2 regions of the Streptomyces sp. NPDC001443 genome follow, and region 1 is predicted to be linked to the other one. Evidence: riboswitches for the same ligand, from Rfam matches in the RefSeq annotation. Region 1 holds a riboswitch; the other holds the start of a gene.
What was found. Region 1 has a riboswitch for ZMP and ZTP ahead of ACWC24_RS31555 (glycine hydroxymethyltransferase). Riboswitches for the same ligand answer to the same signal wherever they lie in the genome.

Region 1 (9,183 bases):
GTCCGGACCGGGCCTGCGCCGAGGGCTGACCGACGCCCTGCGCGAGGCGGTCCGCAGCGGACGGCTGACCGCGGGCACCCGGCTGCCGTCCTCCCGGTCCCTCGCCGCAGACCTGGGCATCGCCCGCAACACGGTCGCCGACGCCTACGCCGACCTGGTGGCCGAGGGCTGGCTGACCGCCCGGCAGGGCTCCGGCACCCGGGTCGCCATGGGGGTACCTCCCACGGCTTCCGGACAGTGGGGGAGCGCGCTGCCCCGGCCGTCCGGCCGCCCGGCCCTCCAGCCGCGCCCACCCGGCCGGCCCGCCTACAGCCTTCTCCCGGGCAACCCGGACGTCGCGACCTTCCCGCGCGCCGAGTGGCTCAGGGCCGCCCGCCGTGCCCTGGCCGCCGCCCCGAACGACGCCCTCGGCTACGGCGACCCGCGCGGCCGCGTCGAACTGCGCACCGCGCTCGCGGGTTACCTCTCCCGGGCCCGGGGCGTGCGCGCGGACCCCGACCGCGTCCTCGTCTGTTCCGGGTTCGTCCACGGCCTGCGGCTGCTCGGCGAGTTGCTGCACGCCCGCGGGCTGCGCACCCTGGCCGTGGAGTCGTACAGCCTCGACGTGCACCGCGATCTCGTCGAGCGCACCGGCCTGCGTACCGTCCCGCTGCCCTTCGACGAGCGCGGCACCCGCCCGGGGGACCTGACCGGCGTACGGGCGATGCTGCTGACCCCCGCCCACCAGTTCCCGATGGGCGTCGCGCTGCGCCCCGAACACCGGGCCGCCGTGGTCGACTGGGCCCGTCGCACCGGCGGTCTGATCCTGGAGGACGACTACGACGGCGAGTTCCGCTACGACCGTCAGCCCGTCGGCGCCCTCCAGGACCTGGACCCCGAGCACGTGGTCTACCTCGGCACGGCCAGCAAGTCCCTCGCCCCCGGTCTGCGCCTGGGCTGGCTGGTGCTGCCGCCGTCCCTGGCCCCCGAGGAGGTGATGGGGGAGGCCTCCACCACCGGCGTGCTGGACCAGCTGACCTTCGCCGAGTTCATCACCTCCGGCGCCTACGACCGTCATGTGCGCGCCGTCCGCCAGCGGTACCGCCGCCGCCGTGACGAACTGGTCGCGGCGATCGCCGACCGCGCGCCGGGCATCCGCGTCACCGGTATCGCCGCCGGTCTGCACGCCGTCGTACGGCTGCCGCCGGGAACCGAGCAGTCGGTGGTCCGGGCGGCCGCCCGGCAGGGGCTGGCCGTCCAGGGCCTGTCCCGCTTCCGCCATGAACTGGCCACCGTGGAGCCGCTGGACGCCCTGGTCGTCGGCTACGGCACACCGCCGGACCACGCGTGGACCGGCACGCTGGAGGCACTGCTCAGGGTGTTGCCGTAGGGGGCGACACCGGCGTCTCCCGCGTCGCCGGCGTCTCCTGCGGTGCCTCCCCGAACCGCGCCAGCGCCAGCGCGCCCGCAACCGCCACCGCGAAGCCCAGCGCCGCCAGCCAGGTCAGCCCCTCCCGGGTGCGGTCGCCGAGCCAGATCACGCCCACCGCCGCCGGACCGATCGTCTCGCCGATCACCATGCCGGCCGTCGCCGTCGTCACCGAACCGCGTTGCAGCGCCGAGGTCAGCAGCAGGAACGCGGCACCCCCGCCGAGCAGCAGCGCGTAGACCGCCGGGTCGGACAGCAGGTCGGCCGGCCGCAACGAGTCGACCAGCCGGACCGACACCTCGACCACCCCGAAGCCGAAGCCCGCGCCCAGTCCCAGCACCAGGGCCCGGGTCCGCCCGTGCAGCCGTCCGCCGAGCAGGCCCAGCAGCAGCACCGCCAGGGCCGTGGCCACCATCGCGTACCGCAGCGCTCCCGGCCCGCTCTCGGCCCCTTCCGTCCCGGACGCCAGGCCCAGCATCGCCAGCCCCAGACACACCACCGCGACCGCGGCCCACTCCACCCCGCTCAGCCGCACCCTCAGCAGCCGCGCCGCCACCACCGCCGTCACCGCGAGGCTCGCGGCCAGCGCGGCGCTCACCGCGTAGATCGGCAGCGAACGCAGCGCCGCGATCTGGAGCAGGAACCCCAGCCCGTCCAGCGCGAGTCCGGCCAGATACCGCCACTGCCGCAGCGCCCGCAGCAACAGCGCGGCATCCCCACCGCCCCCGGCCGCGCCCGCCTCCCGCGCGGCCATCGCCTGGAGAACCGTCGCCGTACCGAAACACACCGCGGCACCCAGTGCGCACACCATCCCGAACAGCACGAAAGCGACTCCAAGGGGGCGGGAGACCGCCGGACCCCCTGCCGGGTCCGGCGCGCCTGTCTCTAGGATGACCGCCGGACATCACGGACCGACGGGGGACACGAACATGGCAGACACACGCAGACAGCTACGCTCCGGCGCGGTGGTCCTCGGCGGCATGGGCCTGCTCGCCACCGCCCTGACCGCCTGCTCCTCCGCCCCGGACCAGCGCTGTGTCGACCGGAACAGCTACCAGCTCGGCAAGGGCTACAAGGTCGTCTCCGACAAGAACTGCAAGTCCACCACGCCTTCCAAGACGTCCAAGACCTCCGTGAACGGCGCCTGGTACTACGGCGGCAACGAGAAGAAGTCCTGGGTCACCGGGGGCTCCTTCACCAAGCCGGGCAAGAGCTCCGGCTCCGGTTCGAGTTCGGGTTCGCGCGGTTCCTCGGACGACGACGGCAGCCACAAGAGCGGGGTCCACCGCGGCGGCTTCGGCAGCGGCGGCCACGGCAGCTCCGGCGGCTGACGGGTATCCGGACCGTGGAACGCCGTACGACCACCCCCCGCCCCGGCTGGCAGCAGACCGTCGAGGGCCAGGGACTCGTCTACCCCCTCACCCGCCATCCCGACGGCTCGCTGCGCCCCTACTGGGACGAGAGCGCCTACTACGTCTTCACCCTGGACGAGGTCGAGACGCTGGAGGAGACGGTCGAGGAACTGCACCGCATGTGCCTCGCCGCGGCCGGGCACATCGTGGCGCGGGACCGTCTCGCCGACCTCGGCATCACCGACCCGCGCGTCGCCGCGGCGGTGACCGAGGCCTGGCACCGGCGCGCCGAACTGCCCTCCCTGTACGGCCGCTTCGACCTCCGGTACGACGGCACCGGCCCGGCCAAGCTGCTGGAGTACAACGCCGACACGCCCACCTCCCTGGTCGAGGCCGCCTCACCCCAGTGGTTCTGGATGGAGGAACGTTTTCCCGGCGCCGACCAGTGGAACTCCCTGCACGAACGGCTGGTCGACAGCTGGCGCAAGCAGGCCGGGCTGCTTCCGCCGGGCAGTCCCCTGCACTTCGCGCACTCCTCCGCCGACGAACTGGGCGAGGACCTGATGACGGTCGCGTACCTGAAGGAGACCGCCGAACAGGCCGGCCTCGCCACCGAGTGGATCTCCATGGAGGAGATCGGCTGGGACACCCTCTCCGGCCGCTTCGTGGACCAGCAGCTCGGTTTCATCCGCAGCATCTTCAAGCTCTACCCGTGGGAATGGCTCACCACCGACGCCTTCGCCGGCCATGTCCTCGACACCCTGGACAACGGCGGCGGCACCGGGTCCACCCTCTGGATCGAGCCGGCCTGGAAGATGCTCCTCAGCAACAAGGCGCTGCTGGCGATCCTCTGGGAGCTGTACCCGGGGCACCCCAACCTGCTCCCCGCCTACCTCGACGGCCCCCGCGACCTGGCGGCCACGACCGGCTACGTGGCGAAGCCCCTCCTCGGCCGCGAAGGCGCCGGGGTGACGATCCACGAGCCCGGCTCCGCCGCTCCCGACCCCTCCGCCCCGGCGCCCGGCGACGAACCCCGCTGCTATCAGGCGCTGGCGGAGCTGCCCGTCTTCGACGGCAACCACGTCGTCCTCGGAGCCTGGGTGGTCGGGGACGAGTCGGCCGGTCTCGGGATCCGGGAATCCGCCGGCCCGATCACGGACGAGTACGCCCGCTTCCTGCCCCACGTGATCCTCTAGCGGCCCGCTCGGGCGGGCGAGCAGGCGGCCCGTCGCCCGCTCACCCGTCCAGCACCGCGCGCAGCTGGTCCAGCCCCCAGTCCAGGTCCTCCTTCGCGATCACCAGCGGGGGTGCGATCCGGACGGTCGAGCCGTGGGTGTCCTTCACCAGGACCCCGCGGTCCATCAGCTTCTCGGAGACCTCCCGGGCCGTCCCGTACGCCGGGGCGATGTCGACGCCCGCCCACAGCCCGCGCCCGCGTACCGCCGTCGCCCGCCCGCCCGCGGTCAGCGCGGCCAGCTCCCGGTGCAGGTGCTCGCCCAGCTCGGCGGCCCTGGCCTGGTACTCGCCCGACCGCAGCATCGCGATCACCTCCAGGGCCACCGCGCAGGCCAGCGGGTTCCCGCCGAACGTCGACCCGTGCTCCCCGGGCCGGAACACCCCCAGCACCTCGGCGCTCGACACCACCGCCGACACCGGCACGATCCCGCCGCCCAGGGCCTTGCCCAGCACGTACACATCGGGCACCACACCCTCGTGCTCGCACGCGAACGTACGTCCGGTCCGGCCGAGGCCCGACTGGATCTCGTCGGCGACGAACAGCACGTTCCGCTCCCGGGTCAGCTCCCGCACCCCCGGCAGATATCCGGCCGGCGGCACCAGCACCCCCGCCTCGCCCTGGATCGGCTCCAGCAGCACGGCCACCGTGTTCTCGGTCAGCGCCGACCGCAGCGCCGTGAGGTCGCCGTACGGCACGATCTCGAAGCCCGGCGTGTACGGCCCGAAGTCCGCCCGTGCCTCCGGATCGGTCGAGAAGCTGATGACCGTCGTCGTACGGCCGTGGAAGTTGTTGCCCGCGACCACGATCTTCGCCATCTCCGACGGCACGCCCTTGACCCGGTACCCCCACTTCCGGGCGGTCTTCACGGCCGTCTCGACCGCCTCCACGCCCGTGTTCATCGGCAGCACCATCTCCATCCCGCACAGCTCGGCGAGCTCGGCGCAGAACGCCGCGAAGCGGTCGTGGTGGAAAGCCCGGGACGTCAGCGTCACCCGGTCGAGCTGGGCCTTCGCCGCCTCGATCAGCCGCCGGTTGCCGTGCCCGAAGTTGAGCGCGGAGTATCCGGCCAGCAGATCCAGATACCGGCGCCCCTCGATGTCGGTCATCCACGCGCCGTCGGCGGTGGCGACGACCACCGGCAGCGGGCGGTAGTTGTGCGCGCTGTGCTCCTCGGCCGCTAGGACCATGGACTCTGTGGCAATCACGGGGTCGGTCACTGTGCCCTCCAGGACGTGGGACGGGCCCCCTTCCCATGGTCGCTCGCATGATGGACGCGGGACCATGCGCCACGACACGCCCGGTAGGCTTTCCCGCGGGCCGTGACTGGCGCGCTGGGATGGGACGAACCATCGGGGAGCGGCCCGGTAGTGACCAGTGCCGTGCGCCTGGGCCGTGCCGTGAACCGTGACCGCATTCGATGCCACGCCACCCGGAGCCCGAGATGACAGAGCAGCAGCCCCTCTCCACCGAGTCCACCGCCTTCCGCGCCGCCCTCGACGTGATCCGCGCCGTCGAGCCCCGTGTCGCCGACGCCATCGGCCAGGAGGTCGCCGATCAGCGCGAGATGCTCAAGCTGATCGCCTCCGAGAACTACGCCTCCCCGGCCACCCTGCTGGCCATGGGTAACTGGTTCAGCGACAAGTACGCCGAGGGCACCGTCGGCCGCCGCTTCTATGCCGGCTGCCGCAACGTCGACACCGTCGAGTCCCTCGCCGCCGAGCACGCCCGAGAGCTGTTCGGCGCCCGCCACGCCTACGTCCAGCCGCACTCCGGCATCGACGCCAACCTCGTCGCCTTCTGGGCCGTGCTCGCCGACCGGGTCGAGGCCCCCTTCCTGGCGAAGGCCGAAGCCCGCCAGGTCAACGACCTCTCCGAGGCAGACTGGGCCGAACTGCGCCAGGCCTTCGGCAACCAGCGGATGCTCGGCATGTCCCTGGACGCGGGCGGCCACCTCACCCACGGCTTCCGCCCCAACATCAGCGGCAAGATGTTCGACCAGCGCTCCTACGGCACCGACCCGGCCACCGGCCTGATCGACTACGAGGCACTGCGCGCCTCCGCCCGCGAGTTCAAGCCGCTGATCATCGTCGCGGGCTACTCCGCGTACCCCCGGCTGGTGAACTTCCGGATCATGCGCGAGATCGCCGACGAGGTCGGTGCCACGCTCATGGTCGACATGGCCCACTTCGCGGGCCTGGTCGCGGGCAAGGTCCTCACCGGCGACTTCGACCCGGTCCCGCACGCCCAGATCGTCACCACCACCACCCACAAGTCGCTGCGCGGCCCGCGCGGCGGCATGGTCCTGTGCGACGACTCCCTCAAGGACCAGGTCGACCGCGGCTGCCCGATGGTCCTCGGCGGCCCGCTCCCGCACGTCATGGCCGCCAAGGCGGTCGCCCTGGCCGAGGCCCGGCAGCCCGCCTTCCAGGACTACGCCCAGCGGATCGTGGACAACTCCCGCGCGCTGGCCGAGGGCCTGACGCGGCGCGGCGCCACCCTGGTCACCGGCGGTACCGACAACCACCTCAACCTGATCGACGTCGCCTCCTCCTACGGCCTCACCGGCCGCCAGGCCGAGGCCGCCCTGCTCGAGTCGGGCATCGTCACCAACCGCAACGCCATCCCCGCCGACCCCAACGGCGCCTGGTACACCTCCGGCATCCGCATCGGCACCCCCGCCCTGACCACCCGCGGTCTGGGCACCGCCGAGATGGACGAGGTCGCCGGACTCATCGACCGCGTCCTGACCACCACCGAGGCCGGCACCACCGCCAAGGGCGCCCCCTCCAAGGCCCAGCACGTCCTCGACCCCAAGATCGCGGACGAGATCTCCCGCCGCGCCACCGACCTGGTCGCGGGCTTCCCGCTCTACCCCGAGATCGACCTCGGCGCCTGACCCGCACGCCCGGACCCCGGCGGCGCGGACTACAGATCGATCAGCTCCTGCCGGGGTCCCTCCCGCGGCGGTCCGGCCTCGCGCCCGGCCGCCGCGCGGCGCGCCAGCAGCGTGCCGCCGACCCCGGCGGCCAGGCCCGCCGCCGCCCAGCCGGCCCGCTCCGGCCAGCCGGCCGCGCCGGACGGACCCGCACCCGGCCCGTCCCCGGCCGCACCGAGCAGCCCCGTCCGGTCCGTCCGCTCGTAGACCGGCCGCGAGAGCCGGTTCCAGCGGATGTCGTCGTCCTCCACGTCCGGTGACAGATCCGAACGCACCCAGGGGGTGCCGTCCGCGGCCACGAACACCTGGTCCTCCCGCTCCATGGCGACGTCGGCGCCCGGCGCCCGGCGGGTCTGCGGCCAGCCTCCGACACCGGTGAGCCCCCAGACCACGGTGATCCGCACCGACGGATACCGGCCCGCCTCCCAGTCGTCCGCCACCCGCTCGGTCCGCGTGCGCATCGGCTGCAGCAGCTGCCACAGGCCGTCGAAGCCGGGCTGTCCGGAGCGCAGGGTCCGCGTCCGTCCAGTGTGGTTCACGACGACCAGGGCCAGGTCGGGTACGTCACGGTCCGGCGTCCGCGCGGGTGCCGCGGCCGCGGCCGCGCCGCACAGGGCCACCTCGCACAGGGCCGCCAGCAGCAGCGCGACGGACCCGCCCCGCGCCGCCGTACGCCCGCCCCGACGTCCGCTTCGGCACCCGTCGGCACGCCCGCCGCGACGCCCGCTCACACGTTCCCCTCGTCTCCCCCGGGATCCCATCCCTCCCCCTCCCTGCCCTTCGGGCCCGGCTAGGCCCTCCGGACGGCACGGGCTCCGCAACTCCCGTGGCGGGCCCGTTCCTCCATCAGTTCCCCACCAGTTCCGGACCGCACCGCGAGACCTGAGAGAATGATGAGCATGGCCTCTGACCGACCTCGCGTGCTCTCCGGAATCCAGCCCACCGCAGGCTCGTTCCACCTCGGCAACTACCTCGGCGCCGTCCGCCAGTGGGTGGCCCTCCAGGAGTCCCACGACGCGTTCTACATGGTCGTCGACCTGCACGCGATCACGGTCCCGCAGGACCCCGCGGAGCTGCGCGCGAACACCCGCCTGGCGACCGCGCAACTCCTCGCGGCGGGCCTCGACCCGGAGCGCTGCACCCTCTTCGTGCAGAGTCACGTCCCCGAGCACGCCCAGCTCGCCTGGATCATGAACTGCCTCACCGGCTTCGGCGAGGCCTCCCGGATGACCCAGTTCAAGGACAAGTCCGCCAAGCAGGGCGCCGACCGGGCGTCCGTCGGCCTGTTCACGTACCCGATCCTGCAGGTCGCCGACATCCTGCTCTACCAGGCCCACGAGGTCCCGGTCGGCGAGGACCAGCGCCAGCACATCGAGCTGACCCGCGACCTCGCCGAGCGCTTCAACGGCCGCTTCGGCGAGACCTTCACCATCCCGAAGCCGTACATCCTCCGGGAGACGGCGAAGATCTACGACCTCCAGGACCCGTCGATCAAGATGAGCAAGTCGGCGTCCACGCCGAAGGGCCTCATCAACCTTCTCGACGACCCGAAGGCGACGGCGAAGAAGGTCAAGAGCGCGGTCACCGACACGGACACCGTGATCCGTTACGACGCCGAGGGCAAGCCGGGCGTCAGCAACCTCCTCACCATCTACTCCACGCTCACCGGCAGGTCGATCGCCGAGCTGGAGCAGGAGTACGAGGGCAGGATGTACGGCGCGCTCAAGACGGACCTCGCCGAGGTCATGGTCGAGTTCGTCACACCGTTCCGGGAGCGCACCCAGCAGTACCTGGAGGACCCGGAGACGCTCGACTCGGTCCTCGCCAAGGGCGCGGAGAAGGCCCGCGCGGTCGCCGCCGAGACCCTTTCCCAGACGTACGACAGGGTCGGCTTCCTGCCCGCCAAGCACTGAGGCGCACCACCGCACACACGCACGATCGGGCAGAGCGCTGCACATCACTACGGCTGCGCCTGCCCACAGCCCGGTCATAGCCGTACAGTCGAAGCCGGACGGCTGAGACAAACCCGGCACACCACCGGTACGCGCCGAGCACATCCGACACGACGACAGGAGATGACGTGGGGACCGTAACGATCGGAGTGTCGATCGCGGTCCCGGAGCCTCACGGCAGCGCCCTCCAGGAGCTGCGCGCGGGCTTCGGCGACGCCGCGGCCCACGCCATCCCCACGCACATCACCCTGCTGCCCCCGACCGAGATCGAGGGCGCCCTGGTCCCCGCGGTCGAGGCC
Region 2 (9,183 bases), on a different contig from region 1:
TCACGCCGGTGACGGGACAGGCGCTCGCCTCCCGGGGGCATGAGGAAGCGGCCCGAGGACAGCCCTCTGGCGGTGAGCCGCTCGATGATCTGCTCGCAGACGTCGAGCCCGGCCATCAAGGCCTCACGGTCGGTCCCGCCCGCGTCCGTGAGGTAGCACGGGTCGATAACCGGCTTGTCGAGCGGATCCGGTGAGGCGAGTCTGATCGATCCGGTGCTCTGGGGCCGGAGAAGGACCGCGCCCACCGTGACACCGTGTCCGGAGGGCTTGACGAGACCTTCACCGATGAACGGCACCGGGGCGAAGACGATTTCGAGGTCGGGGAGTTCGAGCTCGGGGCGACTGCGGACGAAGCCGTACGCTTCGCCGACGTTCGAGGTGAGCATGCCCCGGCGGCGGACAAGGTAGTTCAGGAGCTCGCGGGGCCGCTCGGCGGAGAACAGTGTCCTGTCCGGCACGTCGACGACGAGTCCGGAGATGAGGTGGTCGGTGAGGTTGGCACCGACCTCAGGAGAGTCCACGAGGACGTCGATTCCCCGTTCGCGCAGGTGCGTGGCATCGCCGATTCCGGAGAGCATGAGAAGTTGCGGGGTGTTGACCGCGCCCCCGCTGAGTACGACCTCACGGTGTGCCAGCACCTTGCGTGCGACGCCCCCTGTGACGTATTCGACTCCGACGGCGCGGCGGCCCTCGAAGAGGACGCGGGTGACGTGCGCGTCTGTGATGACGTGCAGGTTGGAGCGGCTACGGGCGGGCTTGAGGTAGCCGTCCGCGGTGCTGAACCTGGCTCCGCGTCGCTGGCTCACCATCGTCTGCGAGAAGCCGGTGGGCGTAGCTGTGTTGGCGGGCTCGACGGTATGGCCGAGCTCCTTGGCGGCGTCGAGGAAGGCAGCCGTGTGCGGGTTCGGGTTGCGCTGCGACTCGATGGTCATGGGGCCGGAGCGTCCATGGTCCGGGTCGGTGGCGCCTGAGATCCCTTCCACGCGGCGGAAGTAGGGCAGCAGGCCCTACCACGACCAATCCGGTCCGCAGAGGTCGCCCCACTCGTCGTAGTCGGCGGCGAACCCGCGCACCCACATCATGGCGTTGATCGACGAAGATCCGCCGAGCATCCGGCCCCGGGGCCAGTAGACAGGACGCCTGGAGAGTGGGGTCTGCGGAACCGTCGTGTAGTCCCAGTCGAGTTCGGTCTTGAAGAGCTGGGAGAAAGCGGCAGGGATGTGAATGGCCGCCTTCCTGTCCGGGCCGCCCGCCTCCAGCAGGGCCACCGAGGCCGTACTCTTCTCGGTCAACCGGCCGGCGAGAGCGGCTCCGGCCGACCCGGCTCCGACGATGACGTAGTCGACGCTGTCGAGCGCGGTGCTCATCGGTCCCCCTCGATCACGCGGGCATCCAGCGTACCCATGTCCCCGGTCCGCGTCACCGGTCGGCTGAGGGGGTCCCCGTGTGTGTCCCGGAGCTCGCGCTTGCGGATCTCGCCGATGGCGTATGGCGTTGATGGGCAGGGCATCGAGAAACTCAACCGGACGGGGGCACTTGCAGCCGGCCATCTCTTCCTTGCACCAGGCGATCAGTTCCTCCTCGGAGAGCGCCGCTCCAGGGGTAAGGGCCACGCAGGCCTTGATTTCCTCGCCGGGGCGCTCGTGAGCAGTTCCAATCCTTCGGGCAGGTGGCGGTGCGGCAGGACGAATTCGTCTGCCGCTCTCGCCGGAAGAGGTCGGCCAGTTCGACGGCGACTTTCTCGGGCGGGCCGGTGAAGCCGAGGTGCAGGCTTTTCTGCCGGTGCTGGATCGCCAGCTGCCTTACGGTTCGTCCGTGATGGGTTCGCGGCCAGGTCATGCCCCCGCTGGCACAGCTCTTCTCCGAGAGCTTCGGCTTCTTCGAGCAGAGTGAGCGGAATCGGCTGGTCGAGCGGGAGTTGGATGAGCTGCAGGCGGGGCTCACCACTGTCTACAGGTATGCGACGGCCTTGCCGATGTCGATGCCGTCGACCCATTCGCGTTCCAGCGTCAGCGTTTCGGCGTCGGTGGCGCCGAGGATCGCGACGACGGCCGCACCCTCCGGCGCGAGACCGAGCGGGTCGTCAACGAGATCGCCCAGGGGCTCCGCACGTTGGACGCCGGCGTGGACTGGTTCTCCGGCCTCGACCCGACACGCCGGCAGAAGGTTCTGCAGGAAGTCGCCGGCTACGCGATGCAGGCGCACATTACAGCTGCGGACGGCCGTGCGGGGGTGGCGCGGTCCGGTGTGAAGCCCTCGGCCAACCCTTCGGTGATGATCTGCATGGACCCGCCCCGCTACGGGTTCGCGGACCTGCCCTCCGCCGAACACGTCAAAGCGTTCCGCGTCCTCGTTTCCGTATTCGCCACGGCCGACACCCGCCGCCGCGAGACGCACTGCAAAGGCACCTGCGGACATGCATGGCACCACCTGCCGGCGGCAACCGAGCAGCTGTAGCATCGGGCATTCCGGCTCTGACAAGGCTGGGTATCGGGCAAGCCCCTCCCGTGCGGCGCCCGGTCAGCTCACCTGGGCGCGTTCGGCTTGGGCTTTGGGGTGAGCGAGGAGGTAGGACTCGGTAGCGGTCTGGATGACGGCGCCCTTGAAGGTCAGCCGGTCGACGATGGCCGCGCAGAGCCGGGGGTCGGTCTGAACAGCAACGACATGATCAGGCGCCTCATGAGCGAACCGAGTCGCCAGGCCGCACCCGGCAGTACCAACAGCTTCCACGACTCTGGGCCGGCGCCTGAACCCGACCATGCAGCACGCCCCGGGCTCAGCACCGTGGAAAAGCTGCCGAGCCCCACATCTGTCCCGTGGTTCAGCGGGCGGCCGCAACATGCGGGCCGACCAGGTTGTCGACCGCGGTCAGCAGGTCCGCCGTCGGCATCATCCCGTCGAGTACGAGATCCGCCCGGGCCCGGGAAGGGGCGACGAAGTCCGCGTGACGTTCGCGGCCACTGTTCAGGTAGTTGCGCAGAGAGATCGCCGGGTCCTGGCACTGAATCTCGATCTTGCGCAACAGCTTCCGGGCCAGGCGCACGTCATCGGGTGCATCGACGTAGATCCCCCAGGTGGCCTGACCAGCGATTTTGGGAAGAGCGAGGGCGAACAGACCCTCGACCACAACCAGGCGGTACCGGCCGCTGGTAGCCGCTGCGTCAACCGCGGCAGCCGCTGCGTCCTCGTCGATGGAACCGGGATGGTTCCAGTCCAGCGTTTCGGCACCCGTGGCGCTCAGCGTGCGCATCCCGCGCTGTGGATCGTGCGCGGGCACGTAGAAGTCGTCGAGGTGGATGAGAGCCACATCCCCGGGCCGGTGGAGCACGAACGCTTCCGCAAGGGTCGACTTGCCCGAGGCGGTGCCGCCTGCGACTGCCAGCACGGGCACGCAATGTCCTGCGCTCGCGACGTCCGTGATCCGCACCGGCATGTCTTCCCGGGGGAAGAGGCTGGCGCTGACTGCCTCGCTCAGGTGTGTGCCGGTTGTCCAAGGGGCGTGCTCGGCGGTCGTGGTGGTGTCGAGCGTGGTCATGGCCGCTGCCCTCCGATGGGGTGGGGTGCGTCCGGCACGGAAGCGTCCGGCCGGTCGCGGAGCAACGTGCTCGATCGGCGCCCAGGAGCCGCAAGCCGCCGCAGCCACCGAAGCGGCCACGGGATTATCCGTCGCAGGGGGATTGATACAAGAGCGGCCCCGCACCGGGGTGCAGGACCGGAGTGGTGAGGAGGTTATGTCGCGGAACCGCCGGCGCGGAACCCGGGGCTTGTTACGACTGCAGCACGATCGCCGACCGTCTCCCGTGGTCACGGCTTCCAGCCGCTCTCCGCCCAGCACCCCGCACCGACTCGGGCCGCTCGACCAAGCAAGGCGGACGGCGAGCTGGACGGTTCCCGCGCGGGTGTCCCACTCGCGTGGGCGGTAGCCGTTGACGCGTTCGTCGCCGACCTGTCCGTATTCGGCGTTGCAGAGGGCGTCGGCCTCCGCGGACATGAGCGCGTCGGCGAACGTCTTGACCATCGCGCGCAGCAGATCGGGACTCGCCGAGGCGAGGTTGTCCTCGGCGAGGGCGCGCAGGGGCGGACTGTCCGATGCGGTCATCGCGCTGATCTCCTTCGAGCTTCGGCACCTCGAAGATCAGCCGGTGGCCGTTCTCATATCCGGCCCCTCACTCCGACGCCGGGACAAACACCCGGATCAAGTGGGAACCGGTACACCACTTCCAAGGAGCAACCTGCACGGCAAGTGCTGACCGGAAGCGGAGTCTCAGTACTTCTTGCTGTCGTGCATCAACCGTCCGCAAGACGTTGGATGGTGGCGCTCAGCCAGGCCTGGAGATCAGCGGGGTCGCCGAGTTCGGAACGCAGGACCCGGCGGCGGGTCGAGACGCCGAGCACGAAGGCATCGATCGCTGCGGCTCGGCTGCGGGCGTCCGCGTCGTCCAGGCCGCTGTCGCGCAGGTAGCGGTGCAGCGGCTCCAGTGAGTGCGTGTCGAGGAAGGCGGCCAGCGCCTCCGCTGCCTCCGGGCGTTCGCCGGACGCGCGTTGCAGCACGAGCAGTGGATCCTCTCCGGGTGCGCCGAACCAGCGCTGGACGATGCTCGCCGCGAGGCGCGAACCCAGCGTGGAACGGTCGCCGTCGAAGGAGGTGGAGACCGGAATCTCCACCCGGGTTGCCGCCAGGAAAAGGCCGTCCTTGCCGCCGAAATAGCGCGTGATGAGATTGGGCGACACCCCGGCCGCGTCGGCTACGCCTTTGACCGTGATCGCCGCGTACCCGTGCTGGGCGAACTGGCGTTGTGCGTGTTCCAGGATCCGCTGTCTGGTGGCAGCCGCATTGCGCAAGGTCATGTGTACAAGCATACACATCATGTGTACGCTGATACACATGGACGACGAGACGCGGACACGACTCCGACGAACGCGGCGTGTTGCGACCCCGTGGAGTGACGACGGGACGCGCGGCATCGGCGGCACCCGCCTCGACGAACTGCTCGAACGCTGGGCGAACGAATACGACTGGGGAGTGCACGAGCGCCGCATCGGCGAGTTCCCCTGGGCGACGGTGCAGGCAGGCGACACCGACCTGCGTGTGATCCACCAGCGGTCCGCGAACCCCGGCGCTCCGGTCGTCGTGCTGCTGCATGGCTGGCCGGACTCGGTACTGCGGTTCGAGCGTGTCCTGCCTCTGCTCGCGGACACGCACGTGGTGGTTCCCGCACTGCCGGGCTTCCCGTTCGCGACCCCGCTCGCCACTCCCGGCATGTCGGTCAACCGGATCGCCGGGATCGTCGCGGACGCCCTGAATGAACTCGGTTACTCGCGGTACACCGTGTCCGGCGGCGATGTGGGCGGTACCGTCGCGGAAATCCTCGCGGCCGAACACCCGGACCGGGTGGCTGCCCTGCACCTCACGAACATCGCCCCACAGCGTGCGCTCACGGCGGACCCGGCGAAGCTCGCGCCTGACGCGGCGGCCTACCTCCGCCGCTCGGCACAGTGGTTCCGGACCGAGGGCGGGTACATCGCGGAACAGTCGACGCGGCCGAACACACTCGCCGTCGCCCTCGGCGACTCACCCGCCGGCCTCGCGGCCTGGATCATCGAGAAACTGGAGTCCTGGTCCGACGAGTCGGCCTTCACTCCGGACGAACTTCTCACCTGGGTCACCGCCTACTGGGTCACCGGCACGATCGGAACATCTTTCACCACTTATGCCGAACCGGCCGCCCTCCCTGACCGGATCGACACTCCGACCGTGCTCTCCGTGTTCCCGCGCGACATCAAGCCGGAGCCGCGAAGCTACGCCGAGGCGTTCCTGAACGTTTGCGATTATGTGGAACACCGTGCCGGCGGCCACTTCGCAGCCTGGGAACAGCCCGAGGCCTACGCCGCCGACATACACCGTGCGGTCAAGCTGGGCGGCTGAAACGGAGCTTGCGGATGCTCCACCGAACGCCGTGCGCCCAAAACGGCCCATGGCGTGGCAGCCGCCATTGTGAACGTTCGTGGTCACGGCACTCCAGCCAGTCTGCGCAATGCCTGGTGTGCGTGGTCGGGTTTGTGGTCGGGGTGTGCGCAATCGTGGTCGGGCTCGTGGTCGGGGCCTTGCGCAGCCCTTGAACTGAGGTGTTGCAACGACCGACAGAACCCGGACCGTGATCCCGACCATGCGTCAGCCGGGAGCCGGCGAGCGTCCGGCGCTGCTTGCCGCAGCGGCGGCCGTTGTGCGATCACCTGCCGCCCGGCCCCAGGGCCCGGACACCGATGCGCAGACGCAAGCAGGCCGGGCCGCGACAGGCACCCGCGCAGTGCGCCAGACGGACCTGCGCAAGAAAAGACCAGGAAGCCCGGCAGGACTACGCAGCGGCCCCAGCACAATCTCGACTGCGCAGGATCCTCGACCGTTGCGCAGCCCGACGGCGCAACACCCTTCCGCAGCTACGCAGTCGGCTGCGCAATCACTGAGCAGGGCTTTTGAACTTCCCGTTCGTGATCAGCGCAAGCGCCATCCACTAGAGTGGTGCGTGGGCCGTGACTGGCGCTGAGGTGGAGCACCACCGGGGAGCGGTCTGACGAATCGGTCGATGCCGTGCGCCTGGGCGAGTGGTCAGCGACGCCTGGAGGCGACCATGTCCCAGACACAGACAGCCCTGCTTATGGACGGTGTCGGCCTCGCCCGACGCATCGTCGAGGAGACGTCAGGCAAGGCGGCAGAGCTTGCGCGTCGTGCCGGTGTGACGCCGTGCCTGGCCACGGTGCTGGTGGGTGAGGACCCGGCTTCGGTGACGTACGTCCGGATGAAGCGGGCCCGTTGCGCGAAGGCAGGCATCGAGTCCCGGCTTGTCAGCCTGCCGGCCACCACTACAACCGCTGAGCTGGTGGAGACCCTTCAGTCGCTCTCGAGGGACGCCGCAGTACACGGCATCTTGCTTCAGCACCCCGTAGGCCCTCACATCGATGAGCGGGCGGCATTCGAGGCCATCGCGCCGGAGAAGGACGTCGACGGGGTCACGATGAGCTCCTTCGGGGCGATGAGCTTCGGACTGCCTGGTTTCGCATCGTGCACCCCGGGCGGGATCATGCGGCTCCTGGACGAGTATCACGTCGATCTTGCAGGTCAGCATGCCGTTGTCGTGGGCCGAAGCGCGATTCTCGGCAAGCCCGTCGGAATGCTCTTGCTCGCCCGGGACGCCACGGTCACCTACTGCCACTCCCGAACGGCCGATCTGGCCGCGGCCGTGCGGGAAGCGGACGTTGTGGTGGCAGCCGTGGGACGACCTCGGCTCATTCGCGGCGAGGACGTCAAGCCGGGGGCCGTCGTGATCGACGCCGGATACAACCCCGGCAACGTCGGCGACGTCGACTTCGACTCCGCCCGCACTCGTGCTCGCTTGATCACGCCGGTTCCCGGTGGGGTCGGGCCCATGACCATCGCCGTTCTGCTGGCTCAGACGGTCGACGCGGCATCCATCCAGCTCGGGCCGGCCGGCCACTGAGTGAGGACGCCGTCGAGTTCGGCGTGGACGACAAACCACCAACCTGCTGGCCCGACCCTTTGTGGTCCAGCCGGCGCGGGGGCCTTTGCGGGTGAACCGCCGGGTGGTTTTGTACGGGGGAGAACTCAGAGACTGTCGGCGACGGCTGAAAAGAGACATCGCGCTCCGGCGAAACCGGGCGTTCCCCGCTCTGAGCAACAAGTGGTGTCAGCTCCCGGTTCCGGCACAGATCTTGGCGAGTCGTCGCGGAGAGTGGCGGTGTGTTCGATGGGAGGGAAGGTACACGAGCTCCAGCCACGTCAGCGTTCACGCATTCTGGTCCACCACCAGCCGAACGTCGCCAACTCGATGTAGTTGGGTTCAGGCGAAGCGCGGCGCTCGAATTCCTCATTCGATGCGCGTGATCAGTCGGCCCAGGTCCCGCTTGGCTCCCAGAGGAAGGCGCCGCATCGCCCACTTCAGGCCGTCACGGGCATCGTCGATCCCGGGCGAGCAGCACACGGAGGCATCCAGGTATCGGCCAGGCTGCTCGAAAGCCCACTCGATACAAGAAAGCGCGTTAGCGTGGTCTGTCCCGGAGAAGGGGGCTGACGGGCCAAGGCCCGGGCGGGCATGGCGCTGAGGTTCTCCTGCCCATACGCCCAGGGAGGAGCAGCTGTGAGTCGCCCGTCCGTCGAGCTCGTCCGCGCGCAGGCCGCGCAGTACCGCGAACGCGTCGCGGACTCCTGCGCCACCGCGCTGAACGGGGAGGAGACGGCCCGCGTAGGCAAGGAGGCGGCCCGGGCCGCAGCCCGCCGGGCCATCCATCATGCGGTCACCGCCACATGGGAGCCGATCACCCTGCTGGGGCCGCTCCTTCTGACCGCCGTGCTCCCCTGGTTCATCCGCTGGGCGACGCCCTCCGCGACGGTCTGGATGCCCTTTCCCTTCTCCTGGCTCACCCACGTCATCGACTCGCACGACGCCCCCATATCCCACACCGCGCTGTTCTGGACCGGCTGCGCCCTCGTTCTCGTGGTGGCGGCCATGCTGGTGCTCACCGGAATGCTGTACGAACGGCCGCCCGGCGCGCTGCGCGCCGGGCGGCTGGCCTTGGTCCACGCCCTCGCCCTCGGCATCGTCACCGCCTCGCTGCTCCTCTTCGCCGTCTCGGGAGGTGTCCACGGTGGGCAGTGGCCCACCGCCCGCGAGGCTCTGGTGAGAACGGCTGCGGAACTCGCCTACATTGCGCTACTCATGCTGGTGATTGCCCTGTTCTTGGTGTCCGTCATGGCGGTGGCCTCGGCCCTGCTCAACTGGGTGCTCCGCCCCGTCCTGCGCCCCTATGACCTCCTGCTCCTCGCCCTGGTCGACGCCTGCGCCGTGACGCACGCCCACCGCGGCACCTGGTTCCTACGGCGCTCACGGACGGTGGTGGAGCGCGCCTTGCAGAACGCCGCCCGCAAGGCGGAGTCCGCCGTGTCCGCCCGGCCGTTTCCCGGCGGGCGCGGGCCCGCGCGGGCCGACGCGCTGCGACTGGCCGCCGTCATCCGGCGGCACCGGACCCCCATAGCCCGGGCCAGCGGTCCAGCTTCCTTCGACCGTGTCACCCAGTCCCTCTGGTCCGGGGCGCTCGCTCTGATCGACGACGACTGGGAGGCCCTGACCGCCGCCGCTCCGGCGGTGACCGTCCTCTCTCGGCTGCGCA

Region 2: another riboswitch for ZMP and ZTP. It lies ahead of ACWC24_RS18855 (bifunctional 5,10-methylenetetrahydrofolate dehydrogenase/5,10-methenyltetrahydrofolate cyclohydrolase); the one in region 1 lies ahead of ACWC24_RS31555 (glycine hydroxymethyltransferase).

What each region holds. Positions count from the first base shown of each region.
Region 1 is NZ_JBSFIA010000037.1:95,871-105,053, reverse strand. It holds gene pdxR (MocR-like pyridoxine biosynthesis transcription factor PdxR) at 1-1,369, shown strand, start outside; gene ACWC24_RS31575 (DMT family transporter) at 1,353-2,219, opposite strand; gene ACWC24_RS31570 (hypothetical protein) at 2,338-2,739, shown strand; gene ACWC24_RS31565 (glutathionylspermidine synthase family protein) at 2,754-3,956, shown strand; gene rocD (ornithine--oxo-acid transaminase) at 3,997-5,184, opposite strand; ZMP/ZTP riboswitch at 5,307-5,395, shown strand; gene ACWC24_RS31555 (glycine hydroxymethyltransferase) at 5,439-6,893, shown strand; gene ACWC24_RS31550 (hypothetical protein) at 6,923-7,573, opposite strand; gene trpS (tryptophan--tRNA ligase) at 7,832-8,845, shown strand; gene ACWC24_RS31540 (2'-5' RNA ligase family protein) at 9,013-9,183, shown strand, end outside.
Region 2 is NZ_JBSFIA010000016.1:125,856-135,038, reverse strand. It holds partial or broken gene ACWC24_RS18885 (FAD-dependent oxidoreductase) at 1-1,658, opposite strand, end outside; gene ACWC24_RS18880 (DUF5958 family protein) at 2,125-2,457, shown strand; partial or broken gene ACWC24_RS18875 (IS21-like element helper ATPase IstB) at 2,521-2,649, opposite strand; gene ACWC24_RS18870 (transposase) at 2,822-4,099, opposite strand; gene ACWC24_RS18865 (TetR/AcrR family transcriptional regulator) at 4,288-4,848, opposite strand; gene ACWC24_RS18860 (epoxide hydrolase family protein) at 4,886-5,926, shown strand; ZMP/ZTP riboswitch at 6,522-6,608, shown strand; gene ACWC24_RS18855 (bifunctional 5,10-methylenetetrahydrofolate dehydrogenase/5,10-methenyltetrahydrofolate cyclohydrolase) at 6,630-7,496, shown strand; gene ACWC24_RS18850 (hypothetical protein) at 8,154-9,183, shown strand, end outside.